Phenylobacterium zucineum HLK1: one gene and its partner. The protein of the gene in region 1 interacts with the protein of each later gene in a pairwise test. Links are inferred from orthologs where the notes say so. Each region holds a gene or a part of one and is shown on either strand. Other genes may lie near its edges.

Region 1 (5,260 bases):
TTGGCGTCCTTGGCGATGACGGCGACGCGGACGTCGCGGCCGGTGCCGGACGGCAGGGCCACCACGCCGCGGACCTGCTGGTCGGCGTGACGCGGGTCGACGCCCAGGTTCACGGCGATCTCGACGGTCTCGTCGAACTTGGCGTTGGCGTTGGCCTTCACCAGCTTGACGGCTTCGTCGAGGGCGTGGGTGGCGGCGACGTCGCCGGTCCACTTCTGCATGCGCTTGGGTTGCTTAGCCATCGGATCAGGCCTCCACGATCTGAAGGCCCATCGAGCGGGCGGAGCCCTCGATGATGCGCGCGGCGGCCTCGACGTCGTTGGCGTTGAGGTCCTTCATCTTCTTCTCGGCGATCTCGCGCAGCTGGGCGCGGGTGATCTTGCCGACCGTCTCGCGGCCGGTCTTGCCCGAGCCCGACTGAAGGCCGACGGCCTGCTTGATGTAGTAGGTCGCGGGCGGGGTCTTGGTGACGAAGGTGAAGGACTTGTCCTGGTAGACCGTGATCACGGTCGGCAGGGGCGTGCCCTTCTGCTCCTTCTCGGTGCGGGCGTTGAACTCCTTGCAGAAGCCCATGATGTTGACGCCGCGCTGACCCAGCGCCGGCCCGATGGGCGGCGAAGGCGTCGCGGCGCCCGCGGGCACCTGCAGCTTGATGTAGCCCAGAATCTTCTTGGCCATCTTTGCTCCTCATGGCCGGAGACCGGCCGGGTTGAGCCGTGGTGCGGGGTTAGGACAGCCGCCCCCTCCCACGGATTTGAAATCGCGGACGAACCGCGAAGCGCGCGCTCATATCAGCGAAGGGCGCGCGAAACAACCAATGCCGGGGCCGGAGGACAGAAAACCACCAAGACACCAAGGACGCCAAGCTACAGCGCGAACCGGCGAACGCCGTCCCTGAAAAGCCGGGCATTGAAATTGATGACGACCAAGTCCAACCGATAGCCGGCGTCGAGCTCCATCCCGTCGTAGGTCACCGGCATGGGAACTTGCCTGCGGACCGGAAGACCGCGCAGTCCAAGCTCATGCGCAAGGCAGTGCTCATAGGCGGATTCGAGCAGGCCCGGACCCAACGCCCGATGCACCTTCAGGCCAGCGTCGATGACCTGTTTGGCGACGCGGTCGACGCTCGCGCCGACCGCTTGGTGATCTTGGTGGTCTTGGTGGTTCAAAAGATCGTCTCAGCCGGCGGCGCGTCGCACGTGACGCGCCTCCAGCTTACGCGATCTTTTCGACCTGGCCGTATTCGAGCTCGACCGGGGTGGCGCGGCCGAAGATGGAGACGGTGACCCGCAGGCGGGCGCGCTCCTCGTCGACCTGCTCCACCGAGCCGTTGAAGCTGGCGAAGGGGCCGTCCGTGACGCGGACCTGCTCGCCGATCTCGAAGGTGATGGTCGGCTTCGGGCGCTCGACGCCTTCCTCGATCGCCCCGACGATCCGCTCGACCTCCTTCTCGGAGACCGGGATCGGCTTGGAGCCCGAGCCCAGGAAGCCCGTGACCTTCGGGGTGTTCTTGATGAGGTGGTAGGCCTCGTCGGTCATCTCCATCTTCACCAGCACGTAGCCGGGGAAGAACTTGCGCTCGGAGTTGACCTTCCGGCCGCGGCGGATCTCCACCACGTCCTCGGTCGGCACGAGGATCTCGGAGAAGTTCTCCTCGAGGCCCTGGGTGCGCGCCTGTTCGCGGATGCTCTCGGCCACCTTCTTCTCGAAGTTCGAGTAGGCGTGGACGATGTACCACTTGTGGCGGGGATTGCCCTTGGGCGGGGAAACGGCAGCTTCGGACATCTTCAAATCACCCGGCGTTCGCCAGCCGCAGGACCTGGCCGACGCCGAAGCTCAGGCCGAGGTCCACGACCCAGAAGAAGACGGCGGCCAGCAGGACCATGATCGCCACCATGACCGAGGTGATCCAGGTCTCCTTGCGGCTCGTCCAGGTGATCTTGCGCGCCTCGGCGCGGACCTCGCGGGCGAACTGGGCAGGGCTCACCTTCTTCTTCGGAGCCTGAGACACCGCGGCGGGCGAGGACATGGCCGCGGCCGTCTTGGCGGCGCGGTTCCTCATCGCTTGCGGGCCTGATCCCGGTTTCCTGGCCATGCGGCGTCTTCAAACTCTCATCTGGGGCCAGGCCATCCGGGCCCCGTTTCGTCACTCATATAGGGTGGCAGGAGTGGAGGGACTCGAACCCCCGGCCCTCGGTTTTGGAGACCGATGCTCTACCAGCTGAGCTACACTCCTTCAGCACCCTTCCCGGCCCGTCCGATCCGCCTTCCGGTGAGCACCGGTCGTCCGCGCTCGGGCGGATAGAAAAGCAGACTCTGACGATGTCGGGTAGGACGCAGGCGTATGACGCAAGCCACGGGGGTTTTCAAGCGTCTTGCGCGGGAGCGATCCCCCGCCGCGGCCGTTAGAGCGGCATGCCCGAACCCCATGACCCCGCCTGGAACCGCGACGACGAGCAGAAGCCCGGCCGCCCGCAACGCACCGCCTCCGAGCCGAAGGGCGCGGAAGGCCAGGCCGCCACGCCCAAGACCTTCACCGATCCCGCCTCGGGCGAGAGCCAGGGGGAGGCTCATGCGCCCAACCAGGCTGAGACCGACCAGACCGAGGGCGTGAAGCCCCGCCGGCCGCCCGGCGCCGACGCAGAATGAGAAAAGGCCGCCGGGGTGACCCGGCGGCCTCTTCGAGTTGGCTCCCCGGCTCGGCCTTCGCGGCTTCGCCGCTCCGTGGGCCGGGGATGACGGGCTTTAGCGGCCTTACTTGATGATCTTGGCCACGACGCCGGCGCCGACGGTCCGGCCGCCTTCGCGGATCGCGAAGCGCAGGCCCTGGTCCATGGCGATCGGCGTGATCAGCTCGACGAGCAGCTCGGCGTTGTCGCCGGGCATGATCATCTCCACGCCTTCCTTCAGCTTGATGATCCCCGTCACGTCCGTCGTCCGGAAGTAGAACTGCGGACGGTAGTTCGTGAAGAACGGGGTGTGACGGCCGCCCTCTTCCTTCGTCAGGATGTAGGCCTCGGCCATGAACTCGGTGTGCGGGGTGATCGAGCCCGGCTTGCACAGCACCTGGCCGCGCTCCACGTCCTCGCGCTTCGTGCCGCGCAGCAGCACGCCCACGTTGTCGCCCGCCTGGCCCTGGTCCAGCAGCTTGCGGAACATCTCCACGCCCGTGCAGGTCGTCTTCTGCACTTCGCGGATGCCGACGATCTCCACTTCGTCGCCGACCTTCACGATGCCCTTCTCGATCCGGCCCGTCACAACCGTGCCGCGGCCCGAGATCGAAAAGACGTCTTCCACCGGCATCAGGAACGGCTGGTCGATCGGACGCTCCGGCTGCGGGATGTAGCTGTCCACCGCCGCCATCAGCTCCAGGATCCGCTCCTCGCCGATCTGCGGGTCACGGCCCTCGACCGCCGCCAGGGCCGAGCCCTTCACGATCGGGATGTCGTCGCCCGGGAACTGGTACGACGAAAGCAGCTCGCGCACTTCCATCTCCACCAGGTCCAGCAGCTCGGCGTCGTCGACCATGTCGACCTTGTTCATGAACACCACCAGCGCCGGCACGCCCACCTGACGCGCCAGCAGGATGTGCTCGCGGGTCTGCGGCATCGGACCGTCCGCAGCGCTCACCACCAGGATCGCGCCGTCCATCTGCGCCGCGCCCGTGATCATGTTCTTCACGTAGTCGGCGTGGCCAGGGCAGTCCACGTGCGCGTAGTGACGGTTCGCCGTCTCGTATTCCACGTGCGCCGTGTTGATCGTGATCCCGCGCGCCTTCTCTTCCGGCGCCGCGTCGATGTCGGCGTAGTTCTTCGCCGTCGCACCACCAGACTTCGCCAGCGTGATCGTGATCGCCGCCGTCAGCGTCGTCTTGCCGTGGTCAACGTGACCAATCGTGCCGATGTTGCAGTGCGGCTTCGTGCGTTCAAACTTCTCTTTGGCCATCAGGGTCCTGCCGGCGTTTGTTGATACTGTCTAATCAAGGAGCTGGAGCGGGTAGCGGGAATCGAACCCGCATCCTCAGCTTGGAAGGCTGCTGCACTACCATTGTGCTATACCCGCCCAAACCGCTGCGGGGTCGCCGCATCTCCTAATGTTGGCCGGCGCGTGGTGGGGGAAGTAGGACTCGAACCTACGAAGGCTTACGCCAGCGGATTTACAGTCCGCCCCCTTTGCCACTCGGGACATTCCCCCAGCGCGCTCGGAGCCTCTTCGAGCTCCCCGGAAAATGCTTCCGCTCCGGGATGCGAGGGGCCTATTGAGCGCCGTCTGCACAGTCCTAGAAAGCGGCGGCCCGTCCGGGGTCCCCGATTTGGAGCGCGTCTTATAGTGGCCTCGATCCCTGAACGCAACGACGCCCGACGTGGGAAAAAATTCCGCCCGCAAAGCGGCTTCCGCAAGCCCCGCGAAGCCCCGTCCGACGAGTGGATCTGGGGCTGGCACGCGGTGGAGGCCGCCCTGGCCAATCCCCGCCGCGGCGCCCCGCTGCGGCTGCTCGCCACGCCAGAGAAGGCGAAGCAGATCGAGGCGCGATTCGGCCGGCTGAAGGCGCTCGAGCCCGCCGACAACCACGCCATCGCCCAGGCCCTGCCGCAGGGGGCGGTGCACCAGGGGGTGGCGCTGCGCCCTGCCCCCCTCCCCGAGGCCGACCTCGCCGACTTCGAACCCCGGCCCGGCGCGGTGCTGCTGATGCTGGACCAGGTGACCGACCCGCAGAACGTCGGGGCGATTCTCCGCTCCGCCGCCGCATTCGGCGCGGCGGGCCTCATCCTGCAGGACCGCCACGCGCCCAAGCTGACCGGCGCCCTGGCCAAGGCCGCCGCGGGCGCCGTCGAGCGGACGCCGGTCGCCCACGTGGTGAACCTGTCCCGCGCCCTGGACGAGCTGATCGACGCCGGCTGGCGCACGGTGGGCCTGGCGGGCGGCGGCGAGCGCAGCCTCGGCGAAGTGCTGGACGGCTCGCCCGTCGTGCTGGTGCTGGGGTCGGAGGGCGAGGGCCTTCGCCGGCTGGTGGCCGAACGCTGCGACGAGCTGGCCCGCATCCCCATGCCCGGCGGCTTCGAGAGCCTCAACGTCTCGAACGCGGCGGCCATCGCGCTCTACGAGGCCAGCCGTCCGCGAGGCTGAACAGTTGCAGCCAGTCGCCCGCTGAAGCATTGAGGCGCGATGTTCGAAGAGCTGCTCAGCCCCGGCGCCCTCTCCGCCCTCCTGCAAGTCCTGATGATCGACCTGGTCCTGGCCGGCGACAACGCCGTCGCCG
Region 2 (2,988 bases), 2.6 Mb from region 1 along the record:
GGAAGATGCGCCTGCCGGAACGGGGGGACTGCATGAGCTGGCCGGAATTCCTGAGCTATGACCTGCTGCGCGGGCTGCACATCATTGCGGTGATCGCCTGGATGGCCGGCATGCTCTACCTGCCGCGGCTCTACGCCTACCACACCGAGACGGCGCCGCCCGGGACCGAGTTCGACGCCCACTTCCAGGTGTGGGAGCGCAAGCTCCTGCGGATCATCATCAATCCGGCCATGACGATCACCTGGGTGCTCGGCGTGACGCTCATCCTCTGGCACGTCTACGCCACGGGGGCCGGCTGGGGCTTCCTCCTCCAGCCCTGGATGCTGGTGAAGCTGGCGGTGGTCACATTCCTCTCGGGCTGGCACGGCTTCCTGGCCGGAGCCCGCAAGAAGCTGGCGGCGGGTCAGCGCCCGAAGTCCGCGAAGTTCTGGCGGGCGACCAACGAGCTGCCGTTCGTCGCCGCCATCGTGGCCGTCCTGGCCGTGACCCTGCAGTTCGGCGGCTGAACCCGCCCTGGACAGCCGCCCGGCCGCACCCCACATGAGGGCCTACGCCGCCTGATCTTCTTGACCGGCCCGCCGGCATGTGGTTCCGCTGGGCCCACGCGACGCGGCGATCCGCGGCGCGCCCCGCCCTTCCGCCGGCCTTGCGCGGCTCCTCGCGCAGCGGCCCGGCTCCCGAAACGTTCACATCGGCGACCCGACGGACGCCGTCATCCCTTCCAGCCCGCGCCCGGACTCCGTCCCGGCGCGAGCGATTTCCCAAGTAGATTCAAGATGCAAGACGACACCCAGGACTTCCCCGAGGCCGAAACGGCCGACCCCGCCGCTCAAGACGCCGAGCCCCAGGTCGCCGAGACCCCGGCCGAAGAGACCGACGCCCACGCCGACGCGGACGAGCCGTCCGAGGCCGCCAAGGCGATCGCCGCCATGGGCCTGACGCGCATGAGCCTGCAGGAGCTGAAGGACAAGTCGCCCTCCGACCTGCTGGCCTTCGCCGAGCAGCTCGAGGTCGAGTCCGCGAACTCCATGCGCAAGCAGGACATGATGTTCGCGATCCTCAAGACGCTGGCCGAGGAAGGCGTCGAGATCGAGGGCTCGGGCACGCTCGAGGTGGTCCAGGACGGCTTCGGCTTCCTGCGCAGCCCCGAGGCCAACTATCTCCCCGGCCCCGACGACATCTACGTCAGCCCCTCGCAGATCCGGAAGTTCGGCCTGCGCACCGGTGACACCGTGGTCGGCGCGGTCCGCGCCCCGCGCGAGGGCGAGCGCTACTTCGCCCTGGTGAAGGTCGACCAGATCAACTTCGAGCCGCCCGAGAACGTGCGGCACAAGGTGCTGTTCGACAACCTGACGCCGCTCTATCCCGACGAGCGCCTGCGGATGGAGATCGACGATCCGACCCTGAAGGACCGCTCGGGCCGGGTGATCGACATCGTCGCTCCGCTCGGCAAGGGCCAGCGCTGCCTGATCGTGGCGCCCCCGCGGGTCGGCAAGACGGTGATGCTGCAGAACATCGCCAAGTCGATCGAGAAGAACCACCCCGAGTGCTACCTGATCGTCCTGCTGATCGACGAGCGCCCGGAAGAAGTCACCGACATGCAGCGGACCGTGAAGGGCGAGGTCATCTCCTCGACCTTCGACGAGCCGGCGACCCGTCACGTCCAGGTGGCCGAGATGGTCATCGAGAAGGCCAAGCGCCTGGTCGAGCACAAGCGCGACGTCGTCATCCTGCTGGACTCGGTCACCCGCCTCGGCCGCGCCTACAACACCGTCGTCCCGTCCTCGGGCAAGGTGCTGACCGGCGGCGTGGACGCCAACGCCCTGCAGCGGCCCAAGCGCTTCTTCGGCGCCGCCCGGAACATCGAGGAGGGCGGCTCGCTGACGATCATCGCCACGGCCCTGATCGACACCGGCAGCCGGATGGACGAAGTCATCTTCGAAGAGTTCAAGGGCACCGGTAACTCGGAAATCGTCCTGGACCGGAAGGTGGCCGACAAGCGGATCTTCCCGGCTATCGACGTGCTGAAGTCCGGCACCCGGAAGGAGGAGCTCATCACCCCGAAGGAGCACCTCCAGAAGACCTACATCCTGCGCCGCATCCTCAACCCGATGGGCGCCCAGGACGCCATCGAGTTCCTGCTCGACAAGCTGCGCGGCTCGAAGAACAACGATGACTTCTTCCAGTCGATGAACACGTAACGCGTTCTTCGAAATATCGAGCGATTTCAGGGGCTTCGGGAGACCGGAGCCCCTTCGTTATGGAAAATCGGCTCTGTCGCGAATTTAGCCGCGAAAACCGTACGGGCGTGCCTGTCCCTGCGCGACAGAGAGCGGCCTGTCCCTCCCCACGAGGGGGAGGGAAGGGTCCTCATGGAATCAGCAGGCTCGCGCCGACCGTGGCCCGGCTCTCCAGCGCCTCGTGCGCCCGGCGCGCTTCGGCGAGGGCGAAGGTCTGGCCGATGTCGATCTTCACCTTGCCCGAGCCGATCATCTCGAACAGCGCCGCGGCGCTCTCCTCCAGCTCCTGCGGCGTCGCCGTATAGTCGAACAGGGTCGGCCGGGTGAAGACGAGCGAGCCGCCGCGCATCAGCCGGATCGGGTCGACCGGCGGCGCCGGGCCCGAGGCGTTGCCGAAGCTGACGAACCAGCCGCGGCGGGCCAGGCTGGCCAGGGTGCCCTCGAAGGTGTCCTTGCCGACCGAGTCGTAGGCGACGGGCACGCCCTGGCCCCCGGTGATCCGGCGGACCTCGGCGGCCACGTCCTGCTCGCGGTAGAGGATGACGTGGTCGGCGCCCAGCGCGCGGGCCTTCGCCGCCTTGGCCTGCGAGCCTACGGTGGCGATCACCTCGGCGCCGATGGCCTTCAGCCACTGGACCATGATCTGGCCCACCCCGCCGGCGGCGGCGTGCACCAGCACGGTCTGACCCGGGCGGACCGGGTAGCACCGCCGCACGAACGCCTCGACCGTCATTCCCTTGAGGAGGGC

What was found.
Region 2: the proteins of nusG (region 1) and rho interact in binary tests that used the Escherichia coli proteins (3 or more experiments, as listed by UniProt). The link is inferred for Phenylobacterium zucineum HLK1 from one-to-one orthologs.

Annotation. Positions count from the first base shown.
Region 1 is NC_011144.1:1,392,983-1,398,242, reverse strand. The notes cover bases 1-2,812. They hold nusG (transcription termination/antitermination protein NusG), read right to left. Parts: upstream 1,786-2,812; coding sequence 1,216-1,785; downstream 1-1,215. Other genes in these bases: tuf (elongation factor Tu), read right to left, coding at 2,755-2,812; PHZ_RS06705 (hypothetical protein), read left to right, coding at 2,416-2,649; secE (preprotein translocase subunit SecE), read right to left, coding at 1,793-2,095; PHZ_RS06725 (GxxExxY protein), read right to left, coding at 867-1,169; rplK (50S ribosomal protein L11), read right to left, coding at 247-678. Outside these bases: more of tuf, read right to left, coding at 2,813-3,945; 23S rRNA (guanosine(2251)-2'-O)-methyltransferase RlmB, read left to right, coding at 4,330-5,127; PHZ_RS06680 (TerC family protein), read left to right, coding at 5,167-5,260. UniProt on the Escherichia coli protein: Part of the processive rRNA transcription and antitermination complex (rrnTAC). The complex forms an RNA-chaperone ring around the RNA exit tunnel of RNA polymerase (RNAP).
Region 2 is NC_011144.1:3,990,730-3,993,717, reverse strand. It holds rho (transcription termination factor Rho), read left to right. Parts: upstream 1-776; coding sequence 777-2,201; downstream 2,202-2,988. Other genes in the region: PHZ_RS19495 (quinone oxidoreductase family protein), read right to left, coding at 2,371-2,988; PHZ_RS19505 (CopD family protein), read left to right, coding at 33-506; hemH (ferrochelatase), read left to right, coding at 1-36. UniProt on the Escherichia coli protein: Facilitates transcription termination by a mechanism that involves Rho binding to the nascent RNA, activation of Rho's RNA-dependent ATPase activity, and release of the mRNA from the DNA template.